Regions from separate parts of the Kosakonia oryzae genome, predicted to be linked through region 1. Evidence: predicted binding sites of a transcription regulator. Region 1 holds the regulator's gene; the other holds the start of a gene.

The links. Region 1 encodes Fur, which represses iron uptake genes when iron is present. Its sites were predicted from a motif close to ATAATAATGAGAACNACTATCAA; they were not measured.
Region 2: the regulator Fur is predicted to act here: its motif matches at 1,895-1,917, upstream of efeU (iron uptake transporter permease EfeU).

What each region holds. Positions count from the first base shown of each region.
Region 1 covers NZ_CP014007.2:3,778,639-3,783,066, reverse strand. The annotation lists gene AWR26_RS17960 (beta-N-acetylhexosaminidase) at 1-2,116, shown strand, start outside; gene fur (ferric iron uptake transcriptional regulator) at 2,223-2,669, opposite strand; gene fldA (flavodoxin FldA) at 2,959-3,489, opposite strand; gene ybfE (LexA regulated protein) at 3,653-3,937, opposite strand; gene ybfF (esterase) at 4,068-4,428, opposite strand, start outside.
Region 2 covers NZ_CP014007.2:3,333,069-3,337,496, reverse strand. The annotation lists gene AWR26_RS16015 (DUF3574 domain-containing protein) at 47-475, shown strand; gene AWR26_RS16010 (NupC/NupG family nucleoside CNT transporter) at 513-1,697, opposite strand; gene efeU (iron uptake transporter permease EfeU) at 1,974-2,807, shown strand; gene efeO (iron uptake system protein EfeO) at 2,857-3,984, shown strand; gene efeB (iron uptake transporter deferrochelatase/peroxidase subunit) at 3,989-4,428, shown strand, end outside.

The DNA of each region.
Region 1 (4,428 bases):
TACGCCGGATGATAAAAACATCCTGATGACCGCTGAAGCACGCTTTGAGAAAAATAGCGACGTAAAAGCGCTGAACCTCTCCACGTTGCGCGGCCAAATTGTCCCCACGCCGCAGGAGGTAAAAATCTCCGGTCAGGATGTGGATCTGAGCAAAGGCGTGAAGCTCGATCTCTCTGCGCTGGGTGCGGATGCGCAGGAAGCCGTGAAGTCGCGCTTCGCGCTGCTGGGCGTCAAAGAGGGCAGTTATCCCATCCGTACAGAGATCGCAGTGAAGGCTTTTGCGGGTGATGAAGCCATATCGGGTGCCTATCAGTTGCATATTGGGGCAAATGAGGCGGTAATCACTGGCTTTGATCAGGCTGGCGTGTTCTACGGCCTGCAATCTTTGCTGTCGCTGATCCCTTCCAGCGGCGAGCAGAAAATTGCACGGCTTGAAGCAAAAGACGCACCGCGCTTTGATTATCGCGGTATTCAGCTTGATGTGGGACGTAACTTCCACAGCAAAGATGCCGTACTGCGCCTGCTGGATCAGATGTCAGCTTATAAGCTGAACAAATTCCACTTTCACCTTACTGATGATGAAGGCTGGCGTATTGAGATCCCCGGTCTGCCTGAGCTGACCGACATCGGCAGTAAACGTTGCCACGATCTGAGCGAGAAAACCTGCCTGCTGCCGCAACTGGGTTCCGGCCCGGACAGCAACAACAATGGCAGCGGCCACTTCAGCCGTACCGATTACATCGACATACTGAAGTACGCGAAAGCGCGACAGATTGAAGTGATCCCGGAAATTGATATGCCGGCGCACGCCCGTGCAGCCGTGATCTCAATGGAAGCACGCTATGACCGCCTGATGAAAGAGGGTAAAGAGAAAGAGGCGAATCAGTACCGTTTGCTTGATCCGACGGACACCTCTAATACCACCGGGGTACAGTTCTATAACCGTACTGGCTATCTGAACCCTTGCCTCGATTCGTCGCGCAATTTCGTCGATAAGGTGATTGGCGAAATCCAGCAAATGCACAAAGAAGCGGGCGTACCGCTGAACACCTGGCATTTTGGCGGTGACGAAGCGAAAAACATCTATCTGGGAGCGGGTTATACCGACCAGAAAAAACCGGAAGCGGGCAAAGGCATCATCGATCAGAGCAACCAGGACAAACCGTGGGCGAAGTCTCAGGTCTGCCAGACCATGGTCAAAGAGGGTAAGGTTGCAGATGTTGAGCATCTTTCCAGCTACTTTGGTATTGAGGTTAGCAAGCTGGTGAAAGCGCACGGTATCGGCACCATGCAGGCATGGCAGGATGGCCTGAAAGATGCCAAAAATGCCGCCGAGTTTGCCACCGATCACGTCAATGTTAACTTCTGGGATACGCTCTACTGGGGCGGTTTCGATTCGGTAAATGACTGGGCGAACAAAGGGTTCCGCGTCATTGTCTCGAACCCGGACTATGTTTACCTCGACTTCCCGAACGAAGTCCACCCGGCGGAAAGCGGCTACTACTGGGGCACGCGCTTTAGCAATGAGCGCAAGATCTTCAGCTTTGCGCCAGACAACATGCCGCAAAATGCTGAAACCTCACTGGATCGTGATGGCAATCCATTCAACGCGAAATCAGATAAACCATGGCCTGGAGCCTATGGTCTTTCTGCTCAGCTGTGGAGTGAAGTGGTACGTACCGACAACCAGATGGAGTACATGATTTATCCACGCATGATTGCGGTCGCAGAACGTGCCTGGCACCGCGCCGGTTGGGAACAGGATTATCAGGCCGGTCGCGAGTACAAAGGCGGTGAAACTCATCTGGTCGATGTAAAAGCGCTGGATAAAGACTGGACCCGCTTTGCAAATCTGTTAGGTCATCGTGAACTGGCAAAACTGGACAAAGCCGGTATCAACTATCGCCTGCCTGTACCGGGCGCGCGCGTGGTTGGCGGCAAGCTGGAAGCCAATACCAGCTTCCCGGGAATGGTCGTGGAATATTCTACGGACGGCGGTAAAAACTGGCTGCGTTATGATGATAAAGCGCGTCCGCAGGTAAGCGGGGAAGTGCAGATCCGTACCGCCAGCCCGGACGGCAAACGTTTCAGCCGTGTGGATAGTGTGAAAGCGTAATTATTGTTGAAGTAATCTGCCCGGCGGCGAAAACCTGTCGGGCATTTTTGTTTCTGCAGGGCAAAAAAAAAGCCAACCTTAAGGTTGGCTTGAGTATGAAAAGGGGTTATTTCGCGTCGTGCGCGTGTTCATCTTCGCGGCAGTCACCCTCGGCGCAGTGGCCATACAGGTAAAGACTATGGTTCGTCAGACGAATGCCATGTTTCGCGGCGATTTCACGCTGGCGCGCTTCGATGGAATCATCACTGAATTCGATCACTTTGCCGCAGTCGAGGCAAATCAGATGATCGTGGTGATGTTGCTGAGTCAGTTCAAAAACGGATTTCCCGCCTTCGAAATTATGACGGGTCACAATGCCGGCGTCGTCAAACTGGTTCAGTACACGATATACTGTTGCCAGCCCGATCTCTTCGCCCATGTCGATCAGTCGTTTATATAAATCTTCCGCACTGACATGATGGTTATCCGGTTCCTGAAGCACTTCCAGGATTTTTAACCGAGGAAGCGTGACTTTCAGGCCAGCCTTCTTTAATGCGGTATTGTTGTCAGTCATGCGGAATCTGTCCTGTTGCTATACGATTCACTTCCTCAATGGAAGTTAGAAGGAATGCACCTGGGATAATGCGTCTCATTATAGAACTGCCATGGCTAAATGAAAACTGCAAGTCCTCAAGTAAAGTAAGCTTTTAAAACGTGGTGTCACCAGCAACTCCTGTGCTTCATGACACCACTTTAGCAGGGCTTATTGTACAGCGATGGAGAAAAAAGTTAAAAATTTGTAGCAATTATTTCCATTGCTTTTACCTATTAATACTACGTAACCCACAGATTACGCCGTAAAATCAGGCATTGATGATGTCATCAAGGTGCAGCTCTTCGCGAACTTGCTTAACCCATTTTTGTACACGTTCTGCGGTCATTTCTGGCTGACGATCTTCGTCAATCGCCAGACCAACGAAATGGTCATCATCCACCAGCCCTTTAGAGGCTTCGAAATGGTAGCCTGCAGTTGGCCAGTGGCCCACGATGGTCGCGCCGCGCGGCTCAATAATATCGCGGATCGTACCCAGCGCATCGCAGAAATACTCTGCATAGTCTTCTTGATCGCCGCAGCCAAACAGCGCAACTAACTTACCATTAAAATCAATCTCTTCCAGCGTCGGGAAGAAATCATCCCAGTCGCACTGCGCTTCGCCATAATACCAGGTCGGAATGCCGAGCAACAGAATGTCATATCCTTCGATATCTTCCTTGCTGCTCTTGGCAATGTCATGTACGTCGGCAACGTCCTTACCAAGCTGACTCTGAATCATTTTCGCAATATTTTCGGTGTTGCCGGTGTCGCTGCCGAAGAAAATACCTGTAATTGCCATGAGTAAAATAACCTCTTGAAACCTAATGAATATGATGGTGGCGCTCTGCCCACAGATAAGGGCAATCATAGCAGAACAGAGAAGCGCGCGAAAACAGCTATCGCCGCGGAGTGCACTGTATGACACATGAAAACGTAAAAATAAGAGAGGTGATTCGGAGTAATTACTTTCCGCGCAATGCGCTCAACTGTGCCAGCAGCATCTCTTCGATAAGTTCGCTGCGGCTCATGTCACGCGCATCGGCAAGTTCGTTTAACGCATCAACGGCTTCCACGTTCAGTTTTAACTCGACGCGTTTAAGCCCACGAACTTTATCGCGTTTTAGCTGATTGCGTTTGTTGATGCGTAACTGTTCATCACGCGAGAGCGGATTCGTCTTCGGCCGTCCCGGGCGACGCTCATTCGCGAACAGATCCAGGGTTGTACGGTCCGTTTGTTCTTTAGCCATGTTTAAGCATACTACGGGAAAGACAAGCAATCGGGCTGCCGCCCGGGCTGAATAGCGCGCCATCATACATCAGCATAACGGGCGCGCCAACGGGCGGACGCGTTCTGGCGACCGGTCGCCGCCTTTTTAATCAGTTTGACTTTTCAGCGAGATAACGATTAATTGCCCGCATCACCGCTTCAGGTTTTTCCGCATGCACCCAGTGGCCGGCGCCAGCAATCACATGCGCGCGCGCCTGCGGGAACTGTTCAAGCAAAGCGCTCCGGTACTGCTCTGTAACGTAAGGGGAGTTGCCGCCGCAGACAAACAGTGCCGGATAAGGCCATGCGGGAATGGTTTCCCAGCCGACAATATGCGGATATTGCTCCCACAACACCGGCACATTGAAACGCCACGCCCCCTCAACAAACGATTTCAGCAGAAACTGGATTACGCCTTCTTCTTTTATATGCTCGCGCATTAGCGAAGCCGCTTGCTGGCGCGTAGTGACC
Region 2 (4,428 bases), 450 kb from region 1:
GTAATTACGCTGTTATCTCAGAACAAATAACAACGAGGATAGCAATATGAAGTTAAAGACAGGGTTCACTGCGCTTGTGGTTGCCGGTTTGCTGGCGGGCTGTGCGGTGCCGGCATCGAAACCGAGCGTGGGCACGCAAACCTGCAAGGTTGAAAACCAAATGCAACAAACCACGCTCTATTACGGTTTAACCCGCCAGGGCGGTAAACTGATTACCGCTCAGGAGTGGCAACAGTATGTGGATAACGATGTCACACCGCGTTTTCGTGATGGCCTGACGGCTTTCGATGCCCAGGGGCAGTGGCTGGGCAGTAACGGGAAAGTGTCGAAGGAACCGAGCAAGGCGCTGATGCTTATCCACAGCGTGGACGCACAAACTGACGCAAAAATCGATACGTTGCGCGAGATTTATAAAGCGCGTTTCGCGCAGGAATCGGTGATGCGCGTGGATCAGCCGGTTTGCGTTCAGTTCTGATGTGCAACCCCTCTCCCGCAAGAGAGGGGTGAATCACTTACAGCACCACACCCGCAAAAGCGGCGGAGAGCAGGCTCACCAGCGTTGCCCCGTAGACCAGGCGCAGGCCAAAGCGGGAGACGGAATTGCCTTGCCGCTCATTCAGCCCCTTAATGGCACCTGCGACGATGCCAATTGAGGCAAAGTTGGCAAATGACACCAGGAACACTGACAAAATCCCCAATCCGCGCGGCGTCATCTGTGCGGCGATTTTTTGCAGTTCGATCATCGCCACAAACTCATTAGCGACCAGCTTGGTGGCCATGATGCTGCCAGCCTGCAACGCATCGCTGAGTGGAATGCCAACCAGCCACGCCAGCGGATAGAAAACATAGCCGAGAATTTGCTGGAAGCTGATACCGAATAGCGCAGAGAAGAGGGCGTTGACGGCGCTAATCAGGGCGATAAAACCGATCAGCATTGCCAGAATAATCATCGCTACTTTGAAGCCTGCCAGAATATATTCGCCAAGCATCTCAAAGAAACTTTGTGATTCGTGGAGTTTTTCCAGCTTAATTTCCGGTTCCGCTTCCGGGCGCGTGGGATTAATGATCGACAGCACAATAAAGGTGCTGAACATATTCAGGATCAGCGCGGCGACCACATATTTCGCATCCAGCATGGTCATATAAGCGCCGACAATCGACAGCGAAACCGTCGACATTGCCGTGGCGGCCATGGTGAACAGGCGGCGTGAAGAGAGGTCGGCGAGTATCCCTTTGTAGGCAATGAAGTTTTCGGACTGACCGAGAATCAGCGAACTGACAGCATTAAAGGATTCCAGCTTGCCCATACCGTTGAGTTTCGACAGCAGGGTTCCGATCAGGCGAATGAAAACAGGCAGGATCCGCCAGTGTTGCAAAATGCCGATCAACGCTGAAATAAAAACGATGGGACACAGCACGCCAAGGAAAATAAATGCCAGCCCTTTTTCGCTCATGCCGCCGAAAACAAAACCCGTGCCTTCACCGGCAAATTTCAGCAGCACTTCGAAGAAACCGGAAACATATTTAATCAGCGTTAATCCGCTTTGCGCATGCAGGAAGAACCAGGCCAGCGCCATTTCGATGACGATCAATTGCAGAATAAAGCGAAAACGTATTTGCCGCCGGTCGAAACTTACCAGCCAGGCGAGCGCGAGGATCACCGCCAGCGCCAGCAGAAAATGTAGGAAATTAATCATATCTCTAATTTTGCAGGTGAATGGGGGAGTATTTAGCCATAGCCGCGAGATGCGGTAAACATAAAGTTAATGCTTTGTAAGCTAAGTTATCGCTTTATTTCAACCACTTCTGCATAAGAGCCGCTTCGCCTGAGGTAGCCTGCTATCCGTTTACATCCAGTTATTATTCTTGTCATATTTTGCTTGAGTTTCTCGTTACCGTAATGATAATCACTATCAATGCAATTTACTTTTCTTTGCAACCGTTGACTGCACATGACACCAGGGGCGTCCTCCATGTTTGTTCCATTTCTTATTATGTTACGTGAAGGCCTCGAAGCGGCGCTGATCGTCAGTCTGATTGCCAGCTACCTGAAACGCACCCAGCGCGGACGTTGGATTGGGGTGATGTGGATTGGCGTTTTCCTCGCCGCTGCACTCTGCCTGGGGCTGGGGATTGCCATCAACGAAACCACCGGTGAGTTTCCGCAAAAAGAGCAGGAGCTGTTTGAGGGAATTGTCGCGGTGATTGCCGTGGTGATCCTCACCTGGATGGTGTTCTGGATGCGCAGAGTGTCGCGCAACGTCAAAGTGCAACTTGAGCAGGCGGTAGATAACGCGCTGGCGCGCAGTAATCATCACGGCTGGGCACTGATTTTGATGGTTTTTTTCGCCGTTGCGCGTGAAGGGCTGGAATCGGTGTTCTTTCTGCTGGCGGCATTCCAGCAGGATCTCGGTATCTGGCCGCCGCTTGGCGCAATCCTTGGGCTGGCAACGGCCGTGGTGCTGGGCTTTCTGCTCTACTGGGGCGGGATTCGCCTTAACCTCGGCGCGTTTTTCAAATGGACCAGCCTGTTCATCCTGCTGGTGGCCGCCGGTCTGGCAGCGGGCGCTATCCGCGCTTTCCATGAAGCCGGTTTGTGGAATCAATTCCAGGATGTGGCTTTCGATTTAAGCAACGTGCTCACCACGCATTCGCTGACGGGCACCTTGCTGGAAGGCATTTTTGGTTATCAGGAAGCACCGAGCGTGAGTGAAGTCTTTGTCTACTTTGCCTACCTGATTCCGGTGCTGGTGCTGTTTGTTTTGCCTCCACGCTCAAGAGCGCAGCCTTCGCAGGCGGCTTCCTGAGGATATGCACAGCTTCGTAGTTACAACATACTTATTTAAGGGAAGGGTCATGGCTATTCATTTTCGTCGTAGTGCTTTGCAGGTAGGGATCGCGGCGCTGATGTCTTGCGCTTTCGGGGTACAGGCTGCGGATGTTCCGCAGGTGAAGGTCACGGTAACGGACAAGCAGTGTGAGCCGATGAACCTGACCGTTAACGCGGGCAAAACGCAGTTCATTATCGTCAACCACAGCCAGAAAGCGCTGGAATGGGAGATTCTCAAAGGCGTGATGGTGGTGGAAGAGCGTGAAAACATCGCGCCGGGCTTCAGCCAGAAGCTGACCGCCAATCTGCAACCTGGCGAATATGATATGACCTGCGGCCTGCTTACTAACCCGAAAGGGAAACTGGTGGTCAAAGGCTCGGCAACTGCGGATGCGGCAAAAGACGATGCATTGTTGAGCCTGAGCGGAGCCATTACTGATTATAAAGCCTATGTGGTGGCGGAAACCGCGCAACTGGCCTCCGGTACGAAAGCCTTTACCGATGCGGTAAAAGCCGGGGATATTGAAAAAGCGAAAGCGCTGTATGCGCCAACTCGCCAGCACTATGAACGTATCGAACCGATTGCTGAACTCTTCTCCGATCTGGATGGCAGCATTGATGCCCGTGAAGATGATTACGAGCACAAAGCGGACGATCCGAAGTTCACCGGTTTCCACCGCCTGGAAAAAGCCCTGTTTGGTGATAACAGCACCAAAGAGATGGGCAAATATGCCGATCAGCTCAACAGCGATGTGCTGGATCTGCAAACGCGCATTAATGAACTGGCGTTCCCGCCGTCAAAAGTGGTGGGCGGTGCAGCCGATTTGATTGAAGAAGTGGCGGCCAGCAAGATCAGCGGCGAAGAAGATCGCTACAGCCACACCGATCTGTGGGATTTCCAGGCCAACGTTGATGGCGCGCAGAAAATTGTCGATCTGCTGCGTCCGCAACTGCAAAAAGAGAATGCGGAGTTACTGGCGAAAGTTGATGCCAACTTCAAGAAAGTGGATACCATTTTGGCGAAATACCGCACCAAAGATGGCTATGAGACGTACGACAAGCTGACCGACGCCGACCGTAATGCACTGAAAGGGCCGATCACCACGCTGGCGGAAGATCTGGCGCAGCTGCGCGGCGTGCTTGGGCTGGATTAACAATATGAAGCAACATGATGATCATGGCGTCAGCGAACCTTCGCGCCGCCGTTTACTGAAAGGGATGGGCGCGCTGGGAGGCGCGCTCGCAATTGCTGGCGGATGCCCGGTTGCCCATGCCGCAAAACCACAGAGTGCGCCGGGGACGCTGTCGCCGGATTCGCGGATGGAAAAGCAGCCTTTTCTCGGGGCGCATCAGGCCGGGATTTTGACGCCGCAGCAGGCGTCAATGATGCTGGTGGCTTTTGATGTGCTGGCTGCGGATAAAGCCGATCTTGAACGTTTGTTTCGCTTACTGACACAGCGCATCACTTTTCTCACTTCCGGCGGCCCGGCGCCGGATACGCCAAACCCACGGCTGCCGCCAATGGATTCCGGTATTCTCGGGCCGTATATCGCGCCGGATAACCTGACGGTCACCGTTTCTGTGGGCCAGTCGCTGTT